One region of the Pseudoalteromonas sp. PSi26 genome, then DNA from elsewhere that is predicted to be linked to it. Evidence: predicted binding sites of a transcription regulator. Region 1 holds the regulator's gene; the other holds the start of a gene.

Region 1 (4,973 bases):
TGTTTGCTCTTTTACTGGCTCACTGGCCGCAACAGCACCAAAGCTTCCAACACCATGAAGTTCATCAAGTAAGTTGTCAAACTCATCATCTGTAATGTCTCCACTGACATCACTACTACTTGACGCGCTTTCACCTGCTGGACTTTGACCTTTTCCATGTAATTCGTCTAGCAAGTTTTCAAATTCATCTTCTGTTATCTCATCAATCTGAGTTTCATCATCGCTTTGTTCAGCTGCTCCACCGCTAAATAACTCATCGAATGCAAACGGATCTTCTTCATCAGTTACTGAGGTTTCCTCGGCAACTGGGGCCTCAATAACCTCGGCTTGAGATTCTTCAGTTGAATCAACTGGTGATTCACCAGCAAGCTCTTCTTCTGTTGGAGGTAAACCAAGTTTATGAAGGGTTTCTAGAAGTTCGGGATCAGCGGGTTCTGGTTTATCACGATTTTGAATGGTGGCAAACATTTCGTTAATCGTGTCGAGAGCTTGTAAAATTACGTCCATCAATTCCGAATTAACCGTTCGTACACCTTGCCTAAGCAGATCGAACACATTCTCTGCGCCATGACACGCGTCAACGAGCTCTGTCATAGCTAAAAACCCAGCACCACCTTTTACAGTGTGAAACCCTCTAAATATGGCATTGAGTAATTCGGTGTCCTCTGGATTGTTTTCCAGCTCAACTAACTGTTCAGATAAAAGCTCTAGGATTTCTCCTGCCTCTACAAGAAAGTCTTGTAAAATATCTTCATCGACTTCAAACATGCAGTTACTCTCCTCTTAGAAGCCCAAACTTGATAAAAGATCATCGACTTCATCTTGATCAGATACAACATCATTACGTGATTCTTTATCAATAATAGGGCCTTCTGGACCTGCTAAAGTTTGTTCGTCTAATGGTTCTTTTGTTTTTTGTTGTTCTATTTTTTCGGCTTTACTTTCGTTTTGATCAGCGAAGGCTGTCAAAAGATGAATTAAGCTTTCTTCAACTTCTCTAACAAGCTCAATAACTCGGCGAATAACTTGTCCGGTTAAATCTTGATAGTCTTGTGCCATAAGTACATTAGTCATCAAACTTTGCAGCTCATCGGTTTTATGATGAGAATTGTTCATAAACTTATCAATGCTGTGGCATAACGATTTAAACTCCCCTAACTCAATCTCTCGATTCATTAGGCGATCCCATGTCGGTTTGATAAGAGATATTTCATCTGCCAACTGTTGAGCAATTGGTAGGCTAGCCTCAACAGCATCCATTGTTTTATTTGCGGCATTTTCTGTCATTTCTATAACATAATTGAGCCGTTTTTTTGCATCTGGAATAGCATCGGTAGTTAAGTCAGTTAAGCGAGTGTCTAGCTCGAAGCTTTTTAAAGCCTCATGCAATTGACGGGTTAACTTTCCAACTTCAGCAAATATTTCAGATTGCTCCTTAGAAGCAGTATCTAAAATTAACTGATTGGCTTTGTCTTGCTCACCGTTTTCTAGATAAACAACGAGCTGACGAGCTTGTTCTAAAGTTATTTGAGGCGCAGCAAGTGCTGACATAAGCCTCTCCCCCTATCATTAGCCTAAACGTTCAAATACTTTTTCTAATTTAGTTTTGAGTGTTCCAGCAGTAAATGGCTTAACAATATAACCATTAACACCTGCCTGTGCTGCCGCTATAATTTGTTCTTTTTTAGCTTCAGCCGTTACCATCAATACCGGAATGTGTTTAAGCTTATCATCCGCACGTATTGCTCTAAGTAGGTCTATGCCCTGCATTCCTGGCATATTCCAATCGGTAACAACAAAATCAAATACTTGATTTTGTAGCATTGGCAAAGCGGTTGACCCATCGTCTGCTTCTTGAACATTAGTGAAACCTAAGTCACGCAACAGATTTTTAATAATACGTCTCATTGTTGAAAAATCGTCAACAACCAGAATTTTCATGTTTTTATCCAAAACATCCCCCAGTGAGGTCTTAACCTTGTTTACTTACTACTAGTTTATCCAGTCATTGATTTTAGCTTTAAGCTTAATCATCGCCTGACCATGTATTTGACTTACACGCGATTCACTTACATCGAGTATATGCCCTATTTCTTTTAAATTCATTTCATCGTTATAGTACAAAGACAGCACCATTGCATCACGTTCTGGTAAAGATTTTATTGCACCTAATAAAGATTCATTAAACCGCTCATCTTTAACGTTATTAAACGGTTTGTCTAGCGCTAAATCTTGGTCCACTGGACTGATGACATCTTCATCAACACCCAGGTCTTCAATACCTAGTACTTTACTTGCATTTACATCGTTTAGGATATGATGGTACTCATTTAACGAAATTTCAAGTTTTTCAGCAACTTCTATATCTGTCGGCTCACGGTTTAAGCTTTTTTCTAAAAAAGCAATTGTTTCGGCCACCAAACGGCTTTTACGATGCACTGAGCGGGGTGCCCAATCGCCACGTCGCATCTCATCAAGCATTGCTCCACGAATACGAATCCCCGCAAAAGTTTCAAAGCTAGCCCCTTTGGTTGCATCAAAGCTCTTAGATGCTTCAATCAGGCCTATCATGCCTGATTGTATTAAATCGTCCAACTGAACGCTGGCAGGTAAACGCGCTATAAGGTGACATGCCACTTTTTTGACAAGTGATGCATGTTTTTCAACAATCACATTTAAATTTTGTGCTGATTGATATCCCATAACTTTATTCACCAATGTTGTCATAATTAGCCGTTAACTAGTTTCTCTATGAAAAACTCCAAATGACCTGATGGTTGGTTGGGTATTGGCCATTTAACTGCTTTTGTTGCTAGCGCTTGAAACGCAAGTGCCGCAGGCGAATTTGGAAAAAGTTCTACAATAACTTTTTGACGGCGTGTTGCCTTACGCATATTTTCGTCGTAGGGAACCGTTGCAACCAAGTCCATTGATACATCTAAAAAGCGATCGGTTACTTTGGAAAGTTTTGCAAATAACTCTTGCCCTTCACGCATGCTGCGGACCATATTTGCAACAATTTTAAATTTATATACACCATGCTCACGGCTCAATACTTTTATCAGCGCGTAGGCATCTGTTATTGATGTAGGCTCGTCGCATACAACAACCATGACATCTTGTGCTGCGCGGGAAAAACTCAGCACCATGTCAGAAATACCTGCGGCTGTATCGACAATTAAAATATCAAATTCTGTATTTAATTCGCTAAAAGCTCTGATGAGTCCCGCATGCTCTGAAGGCGACAATTCAACCATGCTTTGAGAGCCCGACGTTGCGGGTACAATTTTAATACCTGCGGGGCCTTCAACTAAAATTTCATCAAGTTCGCATTCACCAGATAAAACATGTGATAAGTTACGTTCAACACGTAGTCCTAGCATAACGTCACAGTTTGCTAAGCCTAAATCGGCATCAAGAACCAATACTCTGTTACCTTGCTGGCCTAATGCAATTGCGGTATTAAGAGAAACATTTGTTTTTCCTACTCCACCTTTACCGCCAGTGACAGCGATAACTTTTACGCCGTTGTTATTGTTTTGACTCATTTTGCGCAGGCCACTTGCTTGATCTAATACTGTGTTAATCATACATCCCTACTGTGCTTGGCGCCACTGCTTGGTGCCTTGAATGTTGTGCTTTTGCTCTTTTTAAATAGAGTTGCTCAGCCTTTTTAACTAGTTTTTCAGCATTTGCAACTCGAATATCTTCTGGTACTCGTTGACCGTTAGTAAGATACCCTATTGGAAGGCGATTTTGAATCGCAATACTAATAATCTCACCTAAACTTAAAGATTCGTCTAATTTGGTGAATATACAACCACTTAACTGCACTTTTTTAAAGTGTCTGACGGTTTCTTGCAACACGTGTATTTGCGATGTTGCACTGAGCACTAAATAACTACGAATATCAACGCGCTGGTTACGCATTAGCGTATTAAGTTGTTCAGTTAAGCGCAAGTCGCGCTGACTCATACCCGCAGTATCAATTAATACTAGTCGTTTATTTCGTAAATGATATAAAACTTCAGCTAATTCATTAGCATCTTTAACTTGCTTTACACTACAACCTATAATTCGGCCATAAGTAGCAAGTTGCTCATAAGCACCAATTCTGTATGTGTCTGTTGTGATTAAAGCGACTTTGTCTGCACCGTATTTTTGTGCGCCAAGTGCAGCTAATTTAGCAACGGTTGTTGTTTTACCAACACCAGTTGGACCGACTAAGGCGTATACACCGCCTTGACGTAAAATCTCGTTGTTAGTTGTCTGCATCTGATCTTCAACCATTGTTAGAAGAGCTTTCCAACCTTGCTGGCGAGATACATCGTCAGGAACAAAGCACGCCATTTGCTCAGCAACATCTTTATCTATTCCCATACCGACTAAACGATCAATCATGCATGCACGAGTAGGGTCGCGTCTTGCCATGTCTTGTTGCATAAGCCCTGATACTTGATGCTCTAACAACTGACGAATGGCATTCATTTCGTCACGCATTGACGAAATTTGCTCACTTTCATTATGTTTAGTTTCTTGGCGAGCTGTCACTGGGGTGTCAAGGTCATCAAAATCACTTTCTAGGTCATCAAACCCAAGGCTATCTGCTTGTGTTTGCGGACGCGCTGAAGCTTGACGCTCATTGGTGAATATAGGCCGAGGACGCTGTTCTTGCGCTGGCTCTTGGTAGTTGTCTGTAGTGTCAATACCTGATTGCGAAAACATAGAAGCCAGTTCTGCAGAGCGAGGACGTGGAGCTTGACGCTCTAATAATGCTTGAAGACTATCGGCTACTTTCGCTTGTGGCTCTGGCTTAGCGCGAAGTGGCTCTGGTTTTACAAAATTATGCACTGGCTGTGACTTTGCAAAACTTTGTGCTGGCGCACTTTGCGGTTGCTCTTTTTTAGGGGCTGCTTTGTCATAATCAACAGCTGCTACAATTTCGACACCGTTGGCTAGCTTTTTATTTGACA
Region 2 (4,973 bases), on a different contig from region 1:
GGTGATGGCGTAGCCCACATTACTTTTGACGAGCAGCTAGATGCATTTGAGTTTGAGCAGAATTCTAACGTAGAGCAGCAGCTAAGTATGTTACAGCGAAATGGTTTGGCTGATATAAAAGTGTGGATGCGTTAAGCAGGAAAGGTAAATAGGTATAAAAAGAGGCCAGTTGTTGGCCTCTTTTTATATAGCGCAAGATTACTTAAGCATAAAGGATTCAATAGCGCTAAGGATACCTTGCTCGCCTAAGCCCATTTCATCGTGCATTTCGTCTTGCGTGCCGTGCTTAATAAACTCATCAGGAATACCTAGGTTAAGTATTTTAACATTGGCCTGTTGGCTAGCTAAGTATTCGTTAACCGCAGAGCCTGCACCTCCGGCAATGGCGTTATCTTCGAGGGTAACTATAACATCGTGATTTTTAATAATGTCGTTTAGCAGAGAGGTATCAAGTGGCTTTATAAAGCGCATGTTAACAAGTGTTGCATTAAGTTCAGTTGCAGCAAGTTGTGCGTTTTCAAGCAATGTACCAAATGACAAAATGGCAATCTTTGAACCTTCTTTTACTGTATTTGCTTTACCAATTTCGAAAAGTTGCATATCGCTCTGAATATCTGCCGTACCAGCGCTTCCGCGAGGGTAACGAATAGCAACCGGGCAATTAGCTTTGTAACCGGTGTACAACATTTGGCGGCATTCATTAGTATCGCTAGGTGCCATAATAACCATATTAGGAATACAACGCATAAAGCTGAGATCGTATGCGCCTTGGTGTGTTTCGCCATCGGCACCCACAATACCTGCTCGGTCTATGGCAAATAATACGGGTAAGTTTTGCAGTGCAACATCGTGAATTAATTGATCGTACGCGCGTTGTAAAAAGCTTGAATAGATAGCAACAACAGGCTTTAAGCCTTCACATGCAAAACCTGCGGCTAGAGTTACTGCATGTTGTTCAGCAATTGCGACGTCAAAATATTTATCAGCATGTTCTTTTGAAAAGCGCACCATGCCCGAGCCTTCACGCATGGCAGGAGTGATAGCCATTAACTTATCATCTTGCTGCGCCATGTCGCATAGCCAGTCGCCAAATACTTTTGAAAAAGTAGGGGCGCCCGGTTTTGATTTAGGCAAGCTAGATGTGTTTGGATCAAACTTAGGGACGCCGTGGTAACCAATAGGGTCGGCTTCAGCTGGCTTGTAACCCTTGCCTTTTTGCGTTTTTATATGAAGAAGTTGTGGACCTTTTAAATTACGCATATTACGTAATGTATCAACCAGCATGTTTACATCGTGCCCATCAATTGGGCCAATATAATTTAAGCCAAGTTCTTCAAAAAACGTACCAGGGATAACCATGCCTTTAAGATGTTCTTCCATTCTGCTGGCAAGTTCTTTAACAGGCGGTACGCCAGACAGTAACTTTTTACTTCCTTCGCGAATGTTGGTGTAAAAGCTACCAGATAGAATACGCGCAAAGTGGTTGGTTAATGCGCCAACGTTTTCTGAAATCGACATTTCGTTATCATTTAGAATAATAAGCATGTCTGATTTTACATCGCCTAAATGGTTCATCGCCTCAAATGCCATACCCGCAGTAATAGCGCCATCACCAATAACTGCAACCGTTTTACGTCCTGCGCCTTCTTTTTGCGCTGCAATTGACATGCCCAAAGCTGCAGAAATTGAGGTGCTAGAATGGCCAACACTGAATGTGTCGTAGTCACTTTCATCCCTAAATGGGAATGGGTGCAGACCATCCTTTTGGCGAATAGTATGCATTTGGTCGCGGCGACCCGTTAAGATTTTATGCGGGTAGGCTTGATGCCCAACATCCCACACTACACGATCTTCTGGTGTGTTATATACATAATGAAGTGCAACTGTAAGCTCAACTGTGCCTAAACCAGACGCTAAATGACCGCTACTTTGCGATACAGAGTTAAGTAAATACTCTCGTAGTTCATTGCTAAACTCGGGAAGTTTATCTTGCGCTAAGTCTCGTAATTGAGCTGGTTTGTCAACCAAGTTAAGTAATGGATACTTGCTACTATCAAGTGTCATGGCTTTTTTATATCCTTCGATCACATTCGCTTTCAAATGGGAGTGAACAACGAATGTTAAGTAATAATGTCAGTGCTATTTGCAATACGCTTAAACTGTGACTAGTGGTCACGTTCAATAAGGTAATTTGCCAGCGACGCAAGAAGCGTGGTATCTGCATCAATAAGTGCTAACGCTTCGTGGGCTTGTGTTATTAAATTTTGCGCCTTTTCTTTAGCGCCTAGCATACCTAATAACGCCGGGTATGTCGCTTTATTCGCTTCTATATCTGAGCCTTGTGGTTTACCTAGTATAAAGGTGTCGCCTTCCACGTCTAAAATATCGTCGTGTACTTGAAATGCCAGCCCTATAGCATACCCAAAAACGCTTAAGTTTTCTAAAGTTTGTTCATCTGCTTTTTCACTGCACAGTGCACCTAGTGTTATCGCACAGTTAATTAGTGCACCGGTTTTTAACTTATGGATGCGCTCAAGCTCTTGTACAGAAACAACTTTGTCAGTTGCGGCAATGTCTAAACCTTGTCCTGCCACCATCCCTTCAATACCTGATGCATGTGCAAGTGCAGCAATCATTTTTACTTGTGATTGGGCTGAGCAATTAAAGTTATGTGTGGCTATAAGTTCAAAGGCGAGAGTTTGTAATGCATCACCCGCTAAAATGGCTTGCGCTTCACCATATACAATATGACAAGTGGGGTAGCCGCGGCGTAAATCATCATCATCCATAGCTGGTAGGTCGTCATGTACTAATGAATAACTATGAATGCATTCTATGGCTGCAGCCAAAACGTCTAAGTCACTTTTTTTAGCGCCTAGCATTTCACCAACAGCGTACACCAAAAAAGGGCGTAGCCTTTTTCCACCATTAAATAAACTGTAATGAGTGGCTTCTTTTATTGTTTTATCACTATCGAGCGGTTGTTCAAAGTAGCTATTGAGTGTAGTAGCTACATCTATTTGAGCACGTTCAATATAGTCTTTTATGCTCACAACTATTCCATATCATTATTAAAGTTTGTAAGTGCTGACTTTTCGCCACTGCCCATTAGGATAGATACTTTTTGTTCTGCTTGCTGTAATTTTTCAGATGACGCACCAGCGAGTGCAATACCACGCTCGAACTGCTTTAATGATTGTTCAAGCGATAAATCACCTTGTTCCATTTCACTAACAATTGTTGATAATTCTTCTAGTGCTTTTTCGAAACTTAAGTTTTCAGGTTTTTTAGTCGCCATCTTTATTTCAGCTTGCATGATAAATTTAGGAGCCAATTTTAGGGGGAATGCTAAACTAGGTCAAAGGATGATATGAGTTTTTTACATTTAGCACGATTAATCGCGTGTCAATCAGTGTAATTAGTCAGGAAAACTCGATAATTAGGCAGAGCGTCTAACTTGATATAAAATAATAAATATAACTTTTATGTTTATTTACAAAAATGACTTAAGCAATTCAGTATGTTGCCGATAAGCAGTTAATAATAAAAAGTTTATGATAAGGCATTTAAACATGAAATCTCTGGAGGAAATGTGGATTTAGCAACCATAATAGGGATCCTAGGCGCAATAGGCTTAATTGTCATGTCTATGTTTATGAGTAGTAGCGGTGAAATGGGCATGTTTGCCGATGCGCCTTCAAGTGTAATTGTATTTGGTGGCTCGCTGTTTATTGTTTTATCAAACTTCACTATGTCTCAGTTTTTAGGGATAGGTAAGGTAGTTGGTAAGGCATTCATGTTTAAAATTGAGTCGCCTGAAGAGTTAATAGAAAAAGCAGTAGAGCTTGCGGATTCTGCTCGTAAAGGTGGCTTTTTAGCACTCGAAGAAGCAGAAATCCCAAACCCATTTATGCGTAAAGGCGTTGACATGCTTGTTGACGGTCATGACGCAGATGTTGTGCGCGCTACACTTCAAAAAGATATTTCTCTAACCACCACCCGTCATGAACTAGGTGCTGGCTTATTTAAAGCACTTGCCGACATAGCTCCCGCAATGGGAATGATTGGTACATTGATAGGCCTCGTTGCCATGTTATCAAACATGGACGACCCCAAAGCGATCGGACCTGCAATGGCCGTGGCACTATTGACCACCCTGTATGGGGCATTTTTGGCGAATGTAGTAGCAATTCCAATTCAGGTAAAACTCGAGCTGCGTAAAGACGAAGAAGCGATGAATCAGCGTTTGATTCTTGATGCTATTTTAGGAATTCAAGATGGTCAAAACCCCAAAGTTATTGAAGGTATTTTGAAAAATTACTTGGCTGAGTCTAAACGTAAAGTTGATACCGAGGAGTAACCATGTCTGATGAAGAGTGCAAATGCCCGCCCCCCGGTTTGCCTGCTTGGATGGGTACATTTGCTGATTTAATGTCGCTATTGATGTGCTTTTTTGTACTCTTATTGGCATTCTCAGAAATGGATGTACTTAAATTTAAACAAATTGCAGGTTCTATGAAGTTTGCTTTTGGTGTGCAAAATAAAATTGAGGTTAAAGATATCCCAAAAGGGACATCGGTTATCGCTATGGAATTTACCCCAGGTAAGCCAGAACCTACACCTATTGAAACTATTCAACAGCAAACCGTTGAAATGACCCAGCAAATGCTAGAGTTTCAGGCTGGTGATGAAAGTTCAGCGGGCGGCAGGCAAGAACAGCGAGGCGATAAACGTGGCGGTGAATCTAGAAGCACCTCACAAGAGCAGTCATCAGAACAAGCAATATCCGCTGCAGATCAAGAGCAAACAAATGAGCTAGTTAAAAAAATAGCGCAGCAGTTAGAAAGGCAAATAATAGATGGTGCCATAGAACTTGAATCATTAGGTCAGCAAATTATTATTCGTATTAGAGAAAATGGCTCGTTTCCTTCGGGCAGTGCTTTTTTACAACCTAAGTTTAAACCGATTATTCA

Evidence for each region. The regulator FliA, encoded in region 1, starts transcription of late flagellar genes. The targets are predictions, from matches to a motif close to CTAAAGNTNNNNNNNNNNNNGCCGATA.
Region 2: a site for FliA is predicted at 3,506-3,532, ahead of pomA (flagellar motor protein PomA). Genes of this name have one in related genera too.

The regions. Positions count from the first base shown of each region.
Region 1 is NZ_JBHNYT010000002.1:304,494-309,466, reverse strand. It holds gene ACFI34_RS03475 (chemotaxis protein CheA) at 1-768, opposite strand, end outside; gene ACFI34_RS03470 (protein phosphatase CheZ) at 784-1,551, opposite strand; gene cheY (chemotaxis response regulator CheY) at 1,570-1,953, opposite strand; gene ACFI34_RS03460 (RNA polymerase sigma factor FliA) at 1,993-2,703, opposite strand; gene ACFI34_RS03455 (MinD/ParA family ATP-binding protein) at 2,730-3,590, opposite strand; gene flhF (flagellar biosynthesis protein FlhF) at 3,583-4,973, opposite strand, start outside.
Region 2 is NZ_JBHNYT010000022.1:44,412-49,384, forward strand. It holds gene ACFI34_RS17825 (diguanylate cyclase domain-containing protein) at 1-135, shown strand, start outside; gene dxs (1-deoxy-D-xylulose-5-phosphate synthase) at 199-2,064, opposite strand; gene ispA ((2E,6E)-farnesyl diphosphate synthase) at 2,166-3,053, opposite strand; gene ACFI34_RS17840 (exodeoxyribonuclease VII small subunit) at 3,056-3,298, opposite strand; gene pomA (flagellar motor protein PomA) at 3,593-4,360, shown strand; gene ACFI34_RS17850 (flagellar motor protein MotB) at 4,363-4,973, shown strand, end outside.